Regions from separate parts of the Pseudomonas sp. MUP55 genome, predicted to be linked through region 2. Evidence: predicted binding sites of a transcription regulator. Region 2 holds the regulator's gene; each other region holds the start of a gene.
The links. Region 2 encodes sigma-54, which starts transcription at its own class of promoters, with help from an activator protein. Its sites were predicted from a motif close to ANTGGCATNNANNTTGCTNT; they were not measured.
Positions count from the first base shown of each region.

Region 1: flgB (flagellar basal body rod protein FlgB) is a predicted target of sigma-54. The motif match lies at 2,201-2,220, and genes of this name have one in related genera.
Region 3: glnK (P-II family nitrogen regulator) is a predicted target of sigma-54. The motif match lies at 2,035-2,054, and genes of this name have one in related genera.
Region 4: SC318_RS12780 (circularly permuted type 2 ATP-grasp protein) is a predicted target of sigma-54. The motif match lies at 2,263-2,282, and genes of this name have one in related genera.

Region 1 is NZ_CP138214.1:4,456,888-4,461,782, forward strand. Features, by position in the region: gene flgE (flagellar hook protein FlgE) at 1-536, opposite strand, end outside; gene flgD (flagellar hook assembly protein FlgD) at 568-1,287, opposite strand; gene flgC (flagellar basal body rod protein FlgC) at 1,304-1,747, opposite strand; gene flgB (flagellar basal body rod protein FlgB) at 1,751-2,158, opposite strand; gene cheR (protein-glutamate O-methyltransferase CheR) at 2,469-3,296, opposite strand; gene SC318_RS20035 (chemotaxis protein CheV) at 3,343-4,275, opposite strand; gene flgA (flagellar basal body P-ring formation chaperone FlgA) at 4,351-4,895, shown strand, end outside.
Region 2 is NZ_CP138214.1:1,072,433-1,077,327, forward strand. Features, by position in the region: gene rapZ (RNase adapter RapZ) at 1-836, opposite strand, end outside; gene ptsN (PTS IIA-like nitrogen regulatory protein PtsN) at 839-1,303, opposite strand; gene hpf (ribosome hibernation-promoting factor, HPF/YfiA family) at 1,314-1,619, opposite strand; gene SC318_RS04710 (RNA polymerase factor sigma-54) at 1,695-3,188, opposite strand; gene lptB (LPS export ABC transporter ATP-binding protein) at 3,373-4,098, opposite strand; gene lptA (lipopolysaccharide transport periplasmic protein LptA) at 4,098-4,631, opposite strand; gene lptC (LPS export ABC transporter periplasmic protein LptC) at 4,618-4,895, opposite strand, start outside.
Region 3 is NZ_CP138214.1:5,723,092-5,727,986, forward strand. Features, by position in the region: gene SC318_RS25950 (ammonium transporter) at 112-1,452, opposite strand; gene glnK (P-II family nitrogen regulator) at 1,488-1,826, opposite strand; gene SC318_RS25960 (accessory factor UbiK family protein) at 2,248-2,511, shown strand; gene SC318_RS25965 (YifB family Mg chelatase-like AAA ATPase) at 2,834-4,330, shown strand; gene SC318_RS25970 (methyl-accepting chemotaxis protein) at 4,363-4,895, opposite strand, start outside.
Region 4 is NZ_CP138214.1:2,855,164-2,860,058, reverse strand. Features, by position in the region: gene SC318_RS12805 (cation:proton antiporter) at 1-697, shown strand, start outside; gene SC318_RS12800 (helix-turn-helix domain-containing protein) at 753-1,100, shown strand; gene SC318_RS12795 (hypothetical protein) at 1,091-1,225, opposite strand; gene SC318_RS12790 (hypothetical protein) at 1,237-1,452, opposite strand; gene SC318_RS12785 (hypothetical protein) at 1,538-2,083, opposite strand; gene SC318_RS12780 (circularly permuted type 2 ATP-grasp protein) at 2,456-3,865, shown strand; gene SC318_RS12775 (alpha-E domain-containing protein) at 3,868-4,818, shown strand.

The DNA of each region.
Region 1 (4,895 bases), 2.6 Mb from region 2:
TCGAACGGCTTGGCCGTTTGGTCGATCACCGGCTCCGAGGAGTTCAGGTTACTGGTGGAGTCAACCTTGGTGGATGCCTTGGGCGGCAGGTTAGTCAGGTTCAGTTGCAGGTCGGTGAGACCGCCCTTGATGATCTTGCCGTCATCATCCGCCGCATAACCTTGCAGACGCGAGGTACCGGTGTTGTTGGTGATGTAGCCGTCCTTGTCGGCACGGAAGGCACCGCTGCGGGTGTATTCCAGCGAACCGTCGCTGCCCTTCTGGACGAAGAAGCCACCACCCTGGATCGCCATGTCCAAGATACCGCCGCTGCCGTTAACGTCACCCTGGGTGAATTGCTGGGACACCGCCGCCAGGTTCACGCCGTTACCGATGCTGTTCTGGCCAGTGCCCAGTTTGGACGCCGCGTAGATGTCGGCGAACTCCGCACGAGACGACTTGAAGCCCGTGGTCGCGACGTTGGCGATGTTGTTGCCGGTCACGTCCAGTTGTTTGTTGGCCGCATAGAGGCCGCTAAGGCCGATATTAAAAGACATGTTTCTCTCCCTCTGCCGTATCTAGCCGGCTCTATGTACCGATAGTCTGGATTTGCGACAGCTTGACGCTGCCCATGCCGCCCGCAAGGTTGAGCAGCATTTCGCCGCCGGTCTTGCTCAGCGTTACGCTGGTCACCGTTGCCGGCAGCGAAGTAGCGAGGGCAACCGCGTCGCCCTTGTCGTTTTTGGTGGAGGCCGCGAAGGTGTAAGTGCCCGCTGGGGCGACCTCTCCCTTGTCGTTCTTGCCATCCCAGATAAAGTCCGAAGAACCTGCGCTCTGGGCGCCCATATCAAGGGTGCGCACCACATTGCCGTCTTTGTCGGTGATCTTGATCGAGACGTTGCCCGTCGCCGCCGTCACCGCCACCGAACCGGTCATGCTCTTGCTGGTATCGACCAGCGCCTTGTCGGTCTGAGTGATGATCGAACGCCCCACCAGCGATGAAGCCTGCAGCGCCTGGGAAGAGCTGAAGTTGCTCGAGATGTTATTCACCGAGTCGTTCAGAGTGTTGATGCCTTCCAGGCTGCTGAACTGCGCCAGCTGGGCCACGAACGCACCGTTGTCCTGTGGCGACAGCGGGTTCTGGTTTTTCAGCTGGGTCACCAGCAATTGCAGGAATGCATCCTTGCCCAAGGCCTGGTTGCCGGTGGCGGCTTTGGAAACATTCGCTACATTGTTCGACGCGTCCTTGACCTTGGAGTTGAACAGGTCCTGGACAGCCGTATTGTTGGATGTATCAACGATGGCCATTATTTGGCGCCCCTTATCACTGACCCAGGGTCAGGACCTTCTGCATCATGGTTTTGGCGGTGTTCATCATTTCCGCGTTGGTCTGGAACGAGCGACTGGCGGAAATCATGTCGGCCATTTCCTCGACCACGTTGACGTTGGGGTAGTAGACATAACCCTTTTCGTTCGCAGCCGGATGGTTGGGTTCGTAGCGCGCTTCAAGGTTGCTCTGGTCTTCAACCACACCCAGCACCTGCACGCCCTGGCCAGCGGCATCCTGGTTCTGGAACAGCGAATCACTGCCGCCGCTCTGGCCGCCCTGGAACATGGTGGCAAATACCGGGTGACGGGCACGGTAAGTCTGGTCAATGCTCGAAGACACGGTCTCGGCGTTGGCGATGTTACTGGCGACGGTGTTCAAGCGCGTGGTCTGCGCGCTCATGCCACTGCCGGCAATATTGAAAACACTGGACAGGGACATGGCTTACTCTCCACGCAGGGCTGACATCAGCCCTTTGAATTTGCTGTTGAGCAGGGTAAAGCTGGCCTGGAAGTTCACCGAGTTTTCGGCGTAGTTCGATTGTTCCAGTTGAGCATCGACGGTGTTCTGGTCGATCGACGGCTGCATCGGCGTGCGATACAGCAGCGACTCGTCACCACTGCTCAGGCCTTGCGCTTCGATATGACGGCTGTTGGTCATGTTCAAGGCGAAGGTGCCGTTCTTGGTCTTGTCCTGCTGCGCGGCGAGCACGGCGGAGAAGTCCAGATCCCGAGCCTTGTAGTTCGGGGTGTCGGCGTTGGCAATGTTGTTGGCCAGGACTTCGGCACGCTGGGCGCGAAAGCCCAGGGCTTGTTCGTGGATACCGAGCGCTTTATCGAAGCTGATGCTCATGGCGGAAACCTTTAGGCTGACCTGCTGTTCGTTAACAGGGCTATAGCAAGGTGCATGCCAATCTTTTGGAGCCCCGTATATCAGGGGCTTGCGGGGGAGAAGGCTTGCGGCAATGCCAGAAAAGCGGCAAGCCATTTCCGCCTGGCGCCAGTAAAGCGGCAATCGGGAGTTGCCGCTTTCTTCAACTTTGCCGTAGATACGATTGTGGGAGGGGGCTTGCTCCCGATAGCGGTAGTTCAGTTGATGTTCCTATCACTGATACACTGCTATCGGGGGCAAGCCCCCTCCCACATTTTTGACTGCGTATTGCTTATTTGGCCTGGTAGATGATCCCAGGACTGCACTGCACCATCTGGAAATGATCAGGCAGGCCGTTCAGTGCCTCGGAAGCACCGAGGAACAAATAGCCGCCACGCTTGAGCGTGCCATGGATACGCAACAGGATGTCTTTCTTCACTTCGGCGGAGAAATAAATCAGCACGTTGCGGCAGAACACCATGTCGAACTTGCCCAGGCTGGCGTAGCTGTCGAGCAGGTTGAACGAGCGGAACTCCACGCGGTTCTTGATTGGCGCCTTGATCGCCCAACGCCCTGCCCCTTTGGGGTCAAAGTAGCGTTGCAGCCGCTCCTGGGACAAACCTCGGCCCAGCGCCAGGCTGTCGTACTCACCGGTCTTGCAGTTGGTGAGCATGGTGCCCGACAAGTCCGTCGCCACAATCTGCGCGCCGGCCTTCAACTGACCCATGTTCGTCCGTTCGAACTCGTCGATGGACATCGAGATCGAATACGGTTCCTGACCCGACGAGCACGCGGCCGACCAGATACGCAGGCGCTGGCCCGGGCTGGCCTTGATGGCTTCGGGCAGCACCTTGTTCTTGAGCACCTCAAAAGGATAGGTATCACGAAACCACAGGGTTTCGTTGGTGGTCATGGCATCGACCACCATCTCCTTGAGCCCACTGCGCGGCTGCCCCTGGATCCGCTGGACCAACTCACCCAGGGACTTGATGCCCTGCTGTTCCATCAGCTTGTTGAGGCGGCTGGATACCAGGTATTGCTTGTTTTCACCAAGCAATATGCCACAGGCCTTTTCCAGGAAGACCCGGAACTGTTCGAAATCCAAATTACCCGTAGACAATGATACCGCCTCTTAAATCGTGTGACCGCCAGGAGGGAAAATCCCCCTAGCCGTGATCTGCTGCCTTGATCCGGTCAACTACCCGGGATGCGAGGTCATCAGGCCGGAATTTAGCCAGGAAGTCATCTGCGCCGACCTTCTTGACCATTGCCTGATTGAATACCCCCGACAACGAAGTATGCAGGATGATATGTAATTTTTGCATGCGTGGATCGCTGCGTATCTCAGCCGTGAGGGTGTAGCCATCCATTTCCGGCATCTCGATGTCGGAAATCATCATCAGGAATTCTTCTTCCGGTTTCTTGCCTTCATCCACCAGCTTGCGCAGGTAATCCAAGGCCTGACGTCCGTCATTGAGGGCAACGACATCGACACCGACGGTTTGCAGGCAACGCGTGACCTGCTTGCGAGCGACAGAGGAGTCGTCCACGGTCAACACGCGCAGGGACACCGCCTTGTGCGCCGTCTCGGCATCCACCACGCCGACCGAAATGGTCTCCGAGGTCGGTGCGACTTCGGCGAGGATTTTCTCCACGTCAATGATTTCCACCAGTTGATTGTCCACGCGCGTCACGGCCGTCAGGTAGTGATCGCGCCCGGTGCCCTTGGGTGGCGGGTGGATCTCTTCCCAGTTCATATTGACGATACGTTCCACCGAGCGCACCAGGAACCCCTGGGTCTTGGTGTTGTACTCGGTAATGATCACGAACGGGCTCTGACGGTCCTGCAAACCAGAGGAGCCAGTGGCCATTGCCAAGTCAAGAATCGGAATGGTCGCGCCACGGATATTGGCGACGCCGCACACCACCGGACTGGATTTAGGCATGATCGTCAACTTGGGACACTGCAACACTTCACGCACTTTAAACACGTTGATGCCGTACAGCTGCTTGCCGTCCAGGCGGAAAAGCAACAACTCCAGGCGATTCTGCCCTACCAGCTGTGTGCGCTGGTTTACTGAATCCATTACACCTGCCATGCCCAGACTCCTAAATCCCAGAGGTACGATGCGTACCCAACACTAAACGGCACGAGCTTTGCTATTTGGTTGGCTATGGATATTAAAACGACAGTTTCCCGACGCCCTTGCCGCCCAAAGTACCGCAGACTGCTCTGCGCCGCGATGGCGCTGCTTGTCTGGGGCGTGGGCGTCGCGGCTCGCGCCGACAACGTCACCCTGCCTGATCTCCTTATCGGCGTCACCCAGGGCTTTCTTGAATTCACTGTAGAAGATTATCTGGAGTCCACACAGACACCTGGACGCTATGAGATTCAGGTCAACCAGCTGGACCCGCGCCTGCGCATGCCCATGTGTGACAAGGAATTGACAGCCACCCTGGAAAGCCCGGCCCAGCCCATCGGCCGCGTAACCGTCAAAGTACGCTGCGAAGGCGCGTCTCCCTGGACCGTGTTCGTGCCGGCCCAGGTCAAATTGTTCCGCGACGTTGTTGTGGTAGCGCGACCATTGAAGCGCACCGGCATTATTGGCTATGACGATGTTGCGTTGCGTGAACGGGATATCAGCTTGATCAACCAGGGTTACCTTACCTCCCTGGACCAGGCGATCGGGCAGCGGCTTACCCGACCAATGGTCACCGA
Region 2 (4,895 bases):
ACCTGGACGTTCTTGAGGGTTTGTTGCAACACTTGGCCGAGTCGTTCCGTCAGGTAGACAGAGCGGTGGTGACCACCGGTGCAGCCAATGGCAATGGTGACGTAGGCGCGATTGCTCGCGGCAAAGCGTGGCAGCCATTTGAGCAGGTAAGTGGAGATATCCTGGAACATCTCTTCCACGTCCGCTTGTGCCGCCAGGTAGTCGATCACCGGCTGATCGAGCCCTGACTGATCACGCAGCTCCGGCTTCCAGTAAGGATTGGGCAGGCAGCGCACGTCAAATACAAGGTCGGCATCCACCGGCATGCCACGCTTGAAGCCAAACGATTCGACCAGAAATGCGGTGCCAGGCTCCGGCTGGTTGAGCAATCGCAGCTTGATCGCGTCGCGCAGTTGGTAAAGGTTCAGGTTGGTGGTGTTGATTTTCAGGTCGGCCAGATCAATGATCGGCCCCAGCAACTTGGTCTCGTCCTCAATGGCTTCCGCCAACGAACGGTTGGCGGTGCTGAGCGGGTGGCGTCGGCGGGTTTCGGAGAACCGCTTGAGCAGGGTTTCTTCGTCGGCATCCAAATACAACACGTCGCAATGAATATGCTTGGCGCGCACTTCCTCAAGCAGTTCGGGGAACCGCGAGAGATGGCTGGGCAGGTTGCGAGCGTCGATCGACACGGCGACCAGTGGCTGCGGCAGCTCGGTGTGGATCAGGGCGCGTTCCGCCAATTCCGGCAGCAGCCCGGCGGGCAGGTTGTCGATGCAGTAGAAACCGCTGTCCTCGAGAACGTTGAGAGCAGTGCTTTTACCCGAGCCGGAACGGCCACTGACGATGATCAAACGCATGATTATTGCCCGCTTTGTTCATCCAGGACGACCTGATACAACGCCTCATTGCTGGTGGCGCTGCGCAGTTTTTCGCGTACTTCCTTGCGGTCGAGCATGCTGGCGATCTGCCGGAGCAGTTCCAGGTGCGCATCGGTAGCCGCTTGCGGGACCAGCAGAACGAACAGCAGGTCGACCGGGGCGCCGTCGATGGCATCGAAATCGATGGGGGATTCCAGGTGCAGCAGGGCGCTGACGGGTGTGTCGCAGCCTTTGAGGCGGCAGTGAGGAATGGCTATGCCGTTACCAAAACCGGTCGAACCGAGTTTTTCACGGGCAATCAGCGCGTCGAACACGTCCTGCATTTCCAGACCCGGCACTTCGCGCGAGATCAGGTTGGCAATTTGTTCGAGGGCTTTTTTCTTGCTGCCGCCCGGCACGTTCACGAGGGAACGGCCGGGGGTCAGGATGGTTTCAAGTCGGATCATGGGGGGAGAGTTAACGACCTGTACCTTGCATCAGGTGCAGATTCTTTTCCTTATGCTTTATGAGTTGGCGGTCGAGCTTGTCGTAGAGCGAGTCGATCGCCGCGTACATGTCTTCATGTTCCGCATTGGCGACGAGCTTGGCATTCGGTACGTGCAGGGTGGCCTCGATTTTCTGCTTGAGCTTGTCGACCTCCATGATGACCTGCACGTTGGTGATCTTGTCAAAATGCCCCGCAAGCTTGTTCAGCTTGCTCTCGGTGTACTCACGCAGGGGTTTGGTGACTTCCAGCTGGTGTCCACTGATGTTGACTTGCATACAGCTTCTCCTTCGTTGCCAGTGCATAAAGCGGTGGGCAGAAATACCCACCACTGGAACGCTGTGGCCCGCCCGTCACATCAAACGCTTTCGCTCGCTGGAAGGCGCGATCCCAAGGGATTCGCGGTACTTGGCGACGGTTCGACGGGCGACCTGAATGCCTTGTGCCTCCAGTAAACCAGCGATCTTGCTGTCACTCAACGGCTTTTTCTGATTTTCCGCGGCAACCAGTTTTTTGATGATCGCGCGGATCGCCGTGGACGAGCATTCACCGCCTTCGGAGGTGCTTACGTGGCTGGAGAAAAAGTATTTCAGCTCATAAATACCCCGTGGGGTATGCATGAACTTTTGCGTGGTCACCCGTGAAATCGTCGATTCGTGCATGCCCACCGCCTCAGCGATGTCATGCAGTACGAGGGGCTTCATCGCTTCGTCGCCGTATTCCAGGAAACCGCGCTGGTGCTCGACGATCTGGGTCGCCACTTTCATCAGGGTTTCGTTGCGGCTTTGCAGGCTCTTGATGAACCAGCGGGCTTCCTGCAACTGGTTGCGCATGAAGGTATTGTCAGCGCTGGTGTCGGCGCGGCGCACGAAGCCGGCGTATTGCGGGTTGACCCGCAGGCGCGGCACCGATTCCTGGTTCAATTCCACCAGCCAGCGTTCGTTGTCCTTGCGCACGATCACATCAGGGACGACATATTCGGCTTCGCTGGACTCGATCTGCGAGCCCGGACGCGGGTTGAGGCTCTGAACCAGCTCGATGACCTGGCGCAGTTCGTCTTCCTTGAGCTTCATGCGACGCATCAGTTGGCTATAGTCGCGGCTGCCCAGCAAGTCGATGTAGTCGCTGACCAGGCGCTTGGCCTCAGCCAGCCAGGCGGTCTTGGCCGGGAGTTGGCGCAGTTGCAGCAACAAACACTCGCTGAGCGAGCGCGCGCCAATGCCGGCGGGCTCGAATTGCTGGATGCGGTGCAGGACGGCTTCGATCTCGTCCAGCTCGATGTCCAGTTCCGGGTCGAAGGCTTCGAGGATTTCTTCGAGCGTTTCGTCCAGGTAGCCCTGGTTGTTGATGCAGTCGATCAGGGTGACGGCGATCAAGCGATCGGTGTCGGACATCGGCGCCAGGTTCAATTGCCACAACAAGTGGCTCTGCAGGCTCTCGCCGACAGACGTACGGGTGGTGAAATCCCATTCGTCATCATCATTGCTGGGCAGGCTGCTGGCGCTGGTCTGGTAGACGTCTTCCCATGCCGTGTCCACGGGAAGCTCGTTGGGAATGCGTTCGTTCCATTCGCCGTCCTCAAGGTTGTCCACCGTAGGGGCGGTTTCCTGATAGGACGGTTCCTGTACGTCGGGATTGGGCTTTTGCTCGATGTTGTCGGCCAAGGGGTCGGTATTGTCGAAGTCGTCGCCTTCTTCCTGGCGTTCGAGCATCGGATTGGACTCCAGGGCCTCCTGGATTTCCTGTTGCAGGTCCAGGGTCGACAATTGGAGCAGGCGGATGGCCTGTTGCAGCTGCGGTGTCATCGTCAGCTGCTGGCCCATTCTCAGGACTAGCGATGGTTTCATGGCAGGGGCTTAACACCTTATTCGCCGGCGCAATGCGCCATCCACGACAGGGCGCGTGAGCGCCAAACATAAGCAAATTATATGCCTGATATCGGGGCCTTTGCCTAGAGTGCGGTAACAATAAAAAGGCTGAGGTTTTTATTGACGCGCTCGCGCTCTCGCAAATGGCCCGATATCACCGTGCTTACAGGCGGAACTCGTGACCCAGGTAAACTTCTTTAACCAGTTCGTTGGCCAGGATCGTCGCGGAATCACCTTCGGCAATCAGTTGCCCATCGTTGACGATGTAGGCGGTTTCGCAGATATCAAGCGTTTCACGGACGTTGTGGTCGGTGATCAGCACGCCAATGCCCTTGGCCTTGAGGTGATGAATGATCTGCTTGATATCGCCCACCGAAATCGGGTCAACACCGGCGAACGGTTCGTCCAGCAGGATGAACTTGGGGGCGGTCGCCAGGGCGCGGGCGATCTCCACACGGCGACGCTCGCCACCGGACAAACTCATGCCGAGGTTGTCGCGAATGTGGTTGATGTGGAATTCCTGCAGCAGGCTTTCCAGCTCCTTGCGGCGGCCGTCGCGGTCGAGCTCCTTGCGGGTCTCGAGAATCGCCATGATGTTGTCGGCCACCGAAAGTTTGCGGAAGATCGACGCTTCCTGCGGAAGATAGCCGATACCGGCGCGTGCGCGACCGTGCATCGGCTGGTGGCTCACGTCCAGGTCGTCGATCAATACGCGGCCCTGGTCCGCCTGGACCAGCCCGACGATCATGTAGAAGCATGTGGTCTTGCCGGCGCCGTTGGGGCCGAGCAGGCCGACGATCTGGCCGCTGTCGATCGACAGGCTGACATCGCGTACCACCTGGCGGCTTTTATAGGCCTTGGCCAGATGCTGGGCTTTCAGGGTTGCCATTACTCGGCCTTCTTCTTCGGCTGGATGACCATGTCGATACGTGGGCGAGGCGCGGTGACCTTGTTGCCATTGGCGCGACCCGCCTGGGCGACCTGGGTCTGGGTGTTGTAGACGATCTTCTCGCCTTCGGTGGAGTTGCCGTCGGCACTGAGCACCTTGGCCTGATCAATCAGTACGATGCGATTTTGCTGTGCATGGTACTGGATGGTCTTGCCATAGCCCTTCATCGGGCCCGGGTCTTCTGCCTTTTGCTTCTGTTCGAAGTAAGCCAGGTTGCCCACGGAAGTCACGACATCGATATCGCCGGTGGCCGTGCGAGTCAGGGTCACGGTATTGCCAGTGATCTTCATCGAACCTTGGGTGATGATCACGCCACCGGTGTAGGTCGCAACGCCTTGCTTGTCATCAAGCTGCGCATCGTCGGCCGAGATGTGGATCGGTTGCTGGCTATCGTTCGGCAGAGCCCAGGCGCTCACGCTTCCCAGTGCTGCGCCCAGACCGAGCAAAATAGGGAGGGTTTTAATGAGCCTCATACTGTCCTCTTACGTTCGATAGCAGGTGTATCCTGCTTTCTTTCAAATACGCTTTCATTCCCTTGCCAGTCGATACACCGCCAGCGCCGTCGATTCTAACGTCTTGCTCGGTCTGCGCATATTCCTTCTGTGGGAATACGGTCATGCGACTGCTGGTAATGATGGTGTCGCGGTTCTGTGTGTCTGTACGTGCGACGCGTACCGAGTCGATCAGTTCGATTTCGGTGCCGTCCGGATTGACCTCGCCACGCAGGCTGGTGACGT
Region 3 (4,895 bases), 1.3 Mb from region 2:
GCGGTGTGGATCCCATCACAAAGTCGACGAAAAACCCATACCACTTATAGCCAAAGACAAACGCCAGGCAAAAAAATGCCCGGCAAGCCGGGCATCTTTTTTTTCGCGTACTTACAAGTTGTAGCCGCGCTCGTTGTGTTGCGCCAGGTCGAGGCCGACCGCCTCTTCCTCTTCGGTGACACGCAGGCCCATGACCATGTCCAGCACCTTGAGGATCACGTAGGTGACGATCGCCGTGTAGATCACGGTGAAGCCAACACCTTTGCACTGGATCCATACCTGGGCGGCGATGTCGGTGGTAGCAGCGTTGAAGCCACCCATCGATGGGGCCGCGAACACGCCAGTCAGAATCGCGCCGAGGATACCGCCGATACCGTGCACGCCGAAGGCGTCCAGGGAGTCGTCATAGCCCAGCTTGCGCTTGAGGGTTGTGGCGCAGAAGAAGCACACCACGCCCGCCGCCAGGCCGATGACCAGAGCGCCCATCGGGCCGACGGTGCCAGCAGCCGGAGTGATGGCGACAAGGCCGGCCACCACACCCGAGGCGATGCCCAGGGCGCTCGGCTTACCGTGAGCGATCCACTCGGCGAACATCCAGCCCAGCGCAGCAGCAGCAGTGGCAATCTGGGTAACCAGCATTGCCATGCCGGCCGTACCGTTGGCCGCCGCAGCCGAACCGGCGTTGAAGCCGAACCAACCGATCCACAGCATCGCCGCGCCGATCAAGGTGTAACCCAGGTTATGCGGTGCCATCGGGGTGGTCGGGAAGCCTTTACGCTTGCCGAGTACCAGACACGCCACCAGGCCAGCCACACCGGCGTTGATGTGCACCACGGTGCCACCGGCGAAGTCCAGCACGCCCCAGTCCCACATAAGGCCGCCGTTGCCGCTCCAGACCATGTGCGCAATCGGCGCATAGACCAGGGTGAACCAGATGCCCATGAAAATCAGCATCGCGGAGAATTTCATGCGCTCGGCGAAAGCACCGACGATCAGCGCCGGGGTGATGATGGCGAACGTCATCTGGAAGGTGATGAACACCGCTTCCGGGAACAGCGCCGCAGGCCCGGTGATGCTGGCCGGCGTGACGCCCGCCAGGAACGCCTTGCCCATGCCGCCGAAGAAGGAGTTGAAGTTGACTACGCCCTGCTCCATACCGGTGGTATCGAACGCAATGCTGTAACCGTAGACGACCCAGAGGATGCTGATCAGGCCAGTGATGGCGAAGCACTGCATCATCACCGACAGAATATTCTTGGAACGGACCATGCCGCCATAGAACAGCGCCAGGCCAGGAATAGTCATGAACAGCACCAGTGCGGTGGCGGTCAGCATCCAGGCAGTGTCGCCGGAGTTGAGGACTGGAGCCGCCACTTCATCTGCCGCCATTGCAAGGCTTGGCATTACGATGGACAACAGGGCTCCGAGCCCTGCGAATTTACGCAGAGTCATAGTGTTTTTCTCCTGGGGCGTTGGGGTTTGGCGGCTTAGATTGCGTCGGTATCGGTTTCGCCGGTACGGATGCGAATAGCCTGTTCCAGATTGACCACGAAGATCTTGCCGTCACCGATCTTGCCAGTGTTGGCGGCCTTGGTTATCGCCTCGATAACCCGGTCAAGATCCTTGTCGTCAATGGCGACATCAATCTTCACCTTAGGCAGGAAATCAACCACGTATTCCGCACCGCGATACAGCTCGGTATGACCCTTCTGCCGACCGAAGCCCTTGACCTCAGTAACGGTAATGCCCTGCACGCCGATCTCGGACAGTGACTCGCGTACGTCGTCCAACTTGAACGGCTTGATGATGGCAGTGACTAGCTTCATGAAAACTCTCTCCCGAATTGGTGGACTTGCCCCAGGAAAACAAACCCGTCTCAAGTCTAAGCGCAGTGCCTGGCTTTGTAACGCATCGTCGCCTCGGCATTTACCGTGGCGACGCCAGCGAACACTGGTGACGAAAAACTGTACCCCTGATCCATCGGCGCACTGCATTCGTCACAGCGACTGCATCAGTGCATGGGTCATGTTCGTCTAAGCAGAAACCTTGCCAGCTCCGTAAAAAGCACTGAAATCAGTCCGTTGCCCGCTCACGCCCACCCGCCGGGCGTTCCGGCAGTGGCCAAGCGCATCAAAACAGTGCGCGACCGTCCATCCCGATGCGCGAAAAGCGTGCGCGTCAGGCCATGGAAAGACTATAGAGGCTGCGTGATACACTGCCTGCCAACTGTTTTCCGGAATATTTCCCATGCTCGCGCCCAAAGACTTCCTTGATGCCCTGAGCGGCCAGGCTTCTCGCCTGTTCAGCGGTGACACCCCGCTGCCTCGCAATGAAATCGAAAGCCAGTTCAAGGCCCTGCTGCAAAGCGGCTTCAGCAAGCTCGACTTGGTGAGCCGTGAAGAATTCGACAGCCAGATGGTGGTACTGGCCCGCACGCGTGCGCGGCTTGAGAGCCTGGAGGCGAAAGTCGCAGAACTGGAAGCTCGGATGACGCCAGCCTCTGCTCAATAACCGCGATGAGTGATGGGGGTTACCCCTCAGCGTTAAAAACGGCAGAAGCGCGAAGTCACCTGTGGCGAGGGAGCTTGCTCCCGCTGGACTGCGCAGCAGTCCGATTGTCTGAGCAGTCCGATTGTCTGGGGCCGCTTCGCGACCCAGCGGGAGCAAGCTCCCTCGCCACAGGTACGGTGTTCGCCTTAACTGCCTGGTATTAGAGTTTTCCCCCATAGTGTTGTCTGGATACGTTCTGTAAAACCTCCCCCGCTTTGCTTTTCCCACCCTCGTCTACCCTTGAATAACCCGCAGGAAGCGGCCTCCCATTCAAGGATCGAGCATGTCCCTCGCCATCGTCCACAGCCGCGCCCAGATCGGCGTTGAAGCCCCCGTCGTCACGGTTGAAGTGCATATGGCCAATGGCTTGCCATCCCTGACCCTGGTGGGTTTGCCGGAAACCGCAGTAAAGGAAAGCAAGGACCGCGTTCGCAGCGCCATTCTCAACTCGGCCCTGCAATATCCGGCGCGTCGCATCACGCTCAACCTCGCGCCCGCCGACCTGCCCAAGGACGGCGGGCGTTTTGATCTGGCGATAGCCCTGGGGATCCTCGCGGCCAGCGTGCAGGTGCCCGCATTGATGCTTGATGATGTCGAGTGTCTGGGCGAGTTGGCGCTGTCCGGCGAGGTGCGTGCGGTCAAAGGTGTGTTGCCGGCCGCCCTGGCGGCGCGCAAGGCCGGTCGCACCTTGATAGTGCCCAGGGCGAACGCCGAGGAAGCGTGCCTGGCATCAGGGCTGAAGGTGATTGCTGTGGATCATCTGCTGCAGGTAGTGGCGCATTTGAACGGGCACGTGCCGATCGAGCCCTACACGTCAGACGGCTTGCTGTACTTGAACAAACCTTACCCGGACCTCAGTGAAGTACAGGGCCAACTGGCCGCCAAGCGTGCCTTGCTGATTGCCGCAGCGGGGGCACACAACCTGTTGTTCAGCGGGCCGCCCGGTACCGGCAAAACCTTGCTCGCCAGCCGCCTGCCGGGGTTGCTGCCACCGCTCAGCGAGCAGGAAGCGCTGGAGGTTGCGGCGATTCAATCCGTGGTCAGCCTGGCACCGTTGAGCCATTGGCCGCACCGGCCGTTCCGCCAGCCGCACCACTCGGCCTCAGGCCCGGCGCTGGTCGGCGGAGGATCGAAGCCGCAGCCGGGGGAAATCACCCTGGCTCACCACGGCGTGCTGTTTCTGGACGAGCTGCCAGAGTTCGACCGCAAAGTGCTGGAGGTGCTGCGCGAGCCCCTCGAGTCGGGACATATTGTGATTTCCCGCGCGCGGGACCGGGTGAGTTTTCCGGCGCGCTTCCAACTGGTCGCGGCGATGAACCCCTGCCCTTGCGGTTATATGGGCGACCCCAGCGGCCGTTGCCGTTGCACGCCGGAACAGATTCAACGCTATCGCAACAAGCTCTCGGGGCCACTGCTGGACCGGATCGATCTACACCTGACGGTAGCGCGCGAAGCCACGGCACTGAGCCCGGCCCAACAGACCGGCGACAACACCGCGCAAACCGCAGCCCTGGTGGCCGACGCGCGAGAGCGCCAGCAACAGCGCCAGGGTTGCGCCAACGCGTTCCTCGATCTGCCGGGGCTGCGCGAGTACTGCACGCTGACGAAGGCCGATGAAAGCTGGCTGGAAAACGCATGCGAGCGACTGACGCTGTCGTTGCGGGCGGCTCATCGGCTGCTCAAGGTGGCGCGCACTTTGGCCGACCTCGAACAAACGGAAGACATCGCTCGCCACCATCTGCAAGAAGCCTTGCAGTACCGTCCGGCGGTGATCAATTGAGCCTTTCGCCTTTGTGTTCGGAACGCCCTGGCTCAGCGGAACCGATCCACTTCATGTCGCAAGCCCGCCGCCAAGGTCTCCAGCTCCTTGGCGGTGATTGCCAGGTTCGACACCACTTCACGCTGCTCGCTGTTAGCCAGCGCAATACTCTGCAGGTTGCTGCTGAGCAAGGTCGCGGTGCTGCTCTGCTCTTGTGTGGCGGTAGTGATCGCGGCGAACTGCTGGCCGGCCGAGCGGCTTTGCTCGTCGATGCGCGCCAGCGCCGAAGCCACGTCGGCATTGCGCGACAGGCCTTCCTGCATCAGCACATTGCCGTGTTCCATGGTGCTGATGGCATTGCCGGTTTCCTGCTGGATGCTCTGGATCATGCCGGAAATTTCATCGGTGGCCTGGCGAGTGCGCGAAGCCAGGTTGCGCACTTCGTCGGCAACCACGGCAAAGCCACGGCCCTGCTCACCGGCGCGGGCAGCTTCGATGGCCGCATTCAGCGCCAGCAGGTTGGTCTGTTCCGCAATCGACGTAATCACCCCGACGATGCCGCCGATTTCCTGGGAACGCTGGCCCA
Region 4 (4,895 bases), 1.8 Mb from region 2:
CTTGCGCCTGCGCCTGATCAATGCCGACAGCACCTTGTCACCCAATGACTACCTGACGCTGGCGCTGATCGCCCTGGCGTATGTGAGCGCCGAAGCCGTCGGCGGTTACGGGTTTCTGTCAGTGTTCGCAGCGGGCCTGGGGCTGCGCCAGGCCGAGTTCAAATCCACCGGTTACGCCCCGACCCCCGCCGAGCATCTGGCGCAGCCGGTGGTGGGCCACCTGGAGATCGAGCCTGAGCGAGCCCTGCACGGTGATGTCAGCCAATTGCAGGATACGCAGATCGCGGCCGGTGTGATGATGGGCGATATGCTGGCTTTCGGCAGCCTGGTGGAGCGCTCCATGGAAGTGTTCCTGGTGACGCTGCTGGGTATTGTGCTGGTCAGTCATTGGGACTGGCGCGCGCTGGCGGTGGCCGCGTTGCTGTTCTGTGTGATCCGCCCGCTCAGCGTGTTCGCAATGCCTTGGGGCCGCCTGATGGACCGCCGGCAACGCAGCCTGGTCAGTTGGTTCGGCATTCGCGGGATCGGCAGCATCTATTACCTGTTCTATGCCCTCAACCACGGGCTGGTCGGCACCAGCAGCGCGGTGGCGGTGAACCTGACCCTCTCGGTGATCGCGTTGAGCGTGGTGGTGCATGGCCTCAGCACTCAGCCGATGCTGGTGTGGTACGAGCGCCGCGCCGCGCAAAAAAATTGAATCCTGCGCCGCGCCCGGGTTTCAAACAGTCAGTACCTACAGCGCGAGTCAACAGATGAAAAACATAGGGCAACGATTGCTTGAGGAACGCCAGCGCCTGGGGTATTCCCAGCAGTATCTGGCACAGGCGGGCGGCGTGAGCGTGCACGAGCAGCATCAATATGAACAGGGCGAAGACCTGCCCCGGGCCGACTATCTGGCCCAGTTGGCCGCCCATGGGGTGGATGTGGTGTATGTGGTGACCGGCAAGCGCAGCACGGTGATCAACATCAGCCGCCATCAGGCGCAGACCTTGATGGACAACCGCGTGGTAGGCCAGGAGGTAGCGCTGGACGGCCCGCCTGAAGAAGATCTCTACTTCAAGCTCAGCGATCCCTCCGGCCCGCCACCGGATCAGTCCTGATCTTCGGTGTGACCGACGTCCGCCGCTTCATCCAGATCGTTGAGCGGCACTTCGGCATCGTCCATCAGCGAGCCTGGGTCTTCATTGCCAGGATCGTTGAGTTCTTCATCCAATTCTTTTGACATGACCTTCTCCTCTAACCGCCTTGGGTATCGATATCGGCATCGGTTTCAGGCTTGGGCTCGAGCGGCTCAGGCTTGAAGTCTGGACTGTAGTCGTTTTCCTCGGCCACCGGATCACTTGCCGGTGCTGGATCCTTGGGTGCATCGGCGGCGGTGCCGGGGGCCGGCTCGCCACCGTCAATCACCGGGTCGTTGCGGTTGTGGGTCTGGGGATCGTTATCTGTCGTCATGGCGCACCTCTTCGCAGGCCTGTGGGAAATCTGTACCACGTAAAACTAAGGCGCTGCGTCAACCCGTGAAGTTCAGTCCGATTGCTCAATGCAACGGGTTGTCGACCTGGATATAGAAGGCATAGACGCCCAACACCAGCCAGAACACCATGAACAGCCACGGCGCACGCATGGAAAACAGCAGCGACTTGCGATAGCCCTTGTGCGACGACTCCATCTCGGAGAATAGCGGCGACTCATCGTAGGCCATGCCCATCACCGGTTCACTGCGCAGCAGCTCGCTTTGCTTGTAGTGCCAGTGGTCGATGATCTCGTAGGCGGCGCGTATGCCAGGCCAGGCGTTGAGGGAACTGAGAATGCCCAGCAAGGCGAGAAACACCGGCACCACCAGGGTGAACAACTTGCCCCACTCCGGGTTGAGGTTGCCCATACCGGAAACGAAAGCAATCACCAGGAACGACTGCGCGGTGAGGTAGGCGTCGGTACGGTTGGCCAGGATACTGGTTTCGTACTGGATCTCGCGACGATAGAAATCGAGCCGGTCCTTGGGCGAACCGAAGATCTTGGCGTTGTGCTCGCTGTGGTCGGTCAGGGCCGCTTCCGGGGTGTCGGGCGAAATGATTCTGGGCACGACGTGGCTCCACGTGGTTTCAAGACTTAATTAGAAGAAATCGGGCTGGGTGAAGTTCAAGTTTTTCGCGCACCAAATTGGAGCGCTCTTGAAGACCCCGAGGACTGCTCAGGGGGGCGCTTCGCAGCCCGGCGGGAGCAAGCGCCCTCGCCACAGGGCGATCGCGTTGACTTGGCCGTTTCGGCACACGCTTTGCTTAAACCATTCATCTGCCGGTAAACAGGAGCATGCGTTACCCCCCGACCCAGAGCCGACTCCATAAGAAAGTAAGGACCAGGCCCGTTGGCACCCTAAGCCACGGGCTCATAAAAAAATGCGTTTTTTCAAGCGGCAGTGCCACCCAGCAATCCTGGGCACTGACAAGGTACTGGAATGGCTCGATCTTTCTTCGATGAAATGAATGACGCAGACGGCGCGTGCCGCGCGCACTATCAGGATTTCTCGCGCTGGCTGGCCAATACGCCGCCGGAACTGCTGGCCCAGCGGCGCCGTGAGGCTGATTTGCTGTTCCACCGCGCCGGGATCACCTTCACGCTGTATGGCGACGAGCAGGACACCGAACGCCTGATCCCCTTCGACATCATCCCGCGCAGCATCCCCGCCAGCGAATGGAGCGTGATCGAGCGCGGCTGTATCCAGCGGGTCACGGCGTTGAACATGTTCCTGGCCGATATCTACCACGACCAGCGCATCATCAAGGCCGGGATCATCCCCGCCGACCAGGTGCTGGGTAACGAGGGGTATCAACAGGCGATGGTCGGCCTGGACCTGCACCGCGACATTTACTCGCACATCTCCGGCGTCGACCTGGTGCGCGACGGCGACGGCACCTACTACGTGCTCGAAGACAACCTGCGCACCCCCAGCGGCGTGAGCTACATGCTCGAAGACCGGAAGATGATGATGCGCCTGTTCCCGGAAGTGTTCGCCAGGCAGCGCATCGCGCCAGTGGACCACTACCCCAACCTGCTGCTCAAGACCCTCAAAAGCGCCAGCCGCCTGGACAACCCCAACGTCGTTGTGCTCACGCCTGGGCGCTTCAACAGTGCCTTCTTCGAACATGCGTTCCTCGCCCGGGAAATGGGCGTGGAGCTGGTGGAAGGCGCCGACCTGTTCGTGCACGAGCTCAAGGTATTCATGCGCACCACCGACGGCCCCAAGCCGGTGGATGTGATTTACCGACGCATCGACGACGCGTTCCTCGACCCCAAGGCCTTCAACCCCGATTCGATGCTCGGCGTACCCGGCCTGGTGGCCGCCTATTGCGCCGGCAACGTGGTGCTGGCCAATGCCATCGGCACCGGCGTGGCCGATGACAAGTCGATCTACCCCTATGTGCCGGAAATGATCCGCTTCTACCTGGATGAGGAGCCGGTGCTGCAGAACGTGCCGACCTTCCAGTGCCGCAAGCCCGATGAACTGTCCCACGTGCTGGCCAACCTTGAGCAACTGGTGGTCAAGGAAACCCAAGGCTCCGGCGGCTACGGGATGTTGGTCGGCCCGGCGTCGACCGCCGCCGAGATCGAGGACTTTCGCCAACGCATCAAGGCCCGCCCCCACGCCTACATCGCCCAGCCGACCCTGAGCCTGTCGACCTGCCCGACCTTTGTCGAAAACGGCATCGCGCCACGGCATATCGACCTGCGCCCGTTCGTGCTGTCGGGCAAGGAAACGCGCCTGGTGCCCGGTGGCCTGACCCGGGTCGCGCTGAAGGAAGGCTCGCTGATCGTCAATTCGTCGCAAGGCGGCGGAACCAAGGACACCTGGGTGGTGGAGGGCTGAGTATGTTGAGTAGAACCGCCGCGGATCTGTACTGGATGTCCCGCTACCTGGAGCGCGCCGAGAACCTGGCGCGCATGCTGGAAGTCAGCTATTCGCTGTCGCTGATGCCCCACGCCGGGCGCAGCGATGGCCTGGACGAACTGGCGATGTCACTGCTCAGCAGCGGCACCCTGGACAATTACCTGGAACGCCACAAGCAACTGGACGCCGAGCGCATGCTGCATTTCTTCGCCCTCGACGAAGAAAACCCGGCCAGCATCTACAACTGCCTGCGCGCTGCCCGGGGCAACGCCCACGCCGTGCGCGGGCGCATCACCGCCGACATGTGGGAAAACCTCAACGCCACCTGGCTGGAAATGCGCAGCATCGCCGCCGGCGGCCTGGCGCGCCATGGCATCAGCCACTTCTGTGATTGGGTCAAGCAGCGCTCGCACCTGTTTCGCGGCGCAACTTCCGGCACCATCATGCGCAATGACGCCTATCGGTTCATTCGCCTGGGCACCTTTGTCGAGCGTGCGGATAACACCCTGCGGCTGCTGGATGCGCGCTATGAGATGTTTGGCGAAGAGTCCGAGGAAGTCAGCGACCTGTCGGCGCGCGGTTACTACCAGTGGAGCGCCCTGCTGCGCGCACTGTCGTCGTTCGAGGCGTATACCGAGCTCTACCCGAACGCCTTGAATGCGCGCTCGGTGTCGGAATTGCTGTTGCTGCGCAGTGACGTGCCGCGCTCGCTGCATGCGTGCGTCGAGGAATTGAGCCATATCCTCGCCGACCTGCCCGGCAGTTACGGGCGCACCGCGCAGCGCCTGGCGGCGGAGTTCGAAGCGCGGTTGCGGTACACCGGGATCGACGAAATTCTGGAAGACGGGCTGCACACCCGGCTGACCGACTTTATCGACACCGTGCGCGAGTTGGCGCGGGCGATACAAAGCTCCTACCTGGAAGTGGTCTAAGCCCCAACACCGTGCAAATGTGGGAGGGGGCTTGCCCCCGATGGCTGTCTCTCAGCCAGCTTATTTGTAGCTGACCC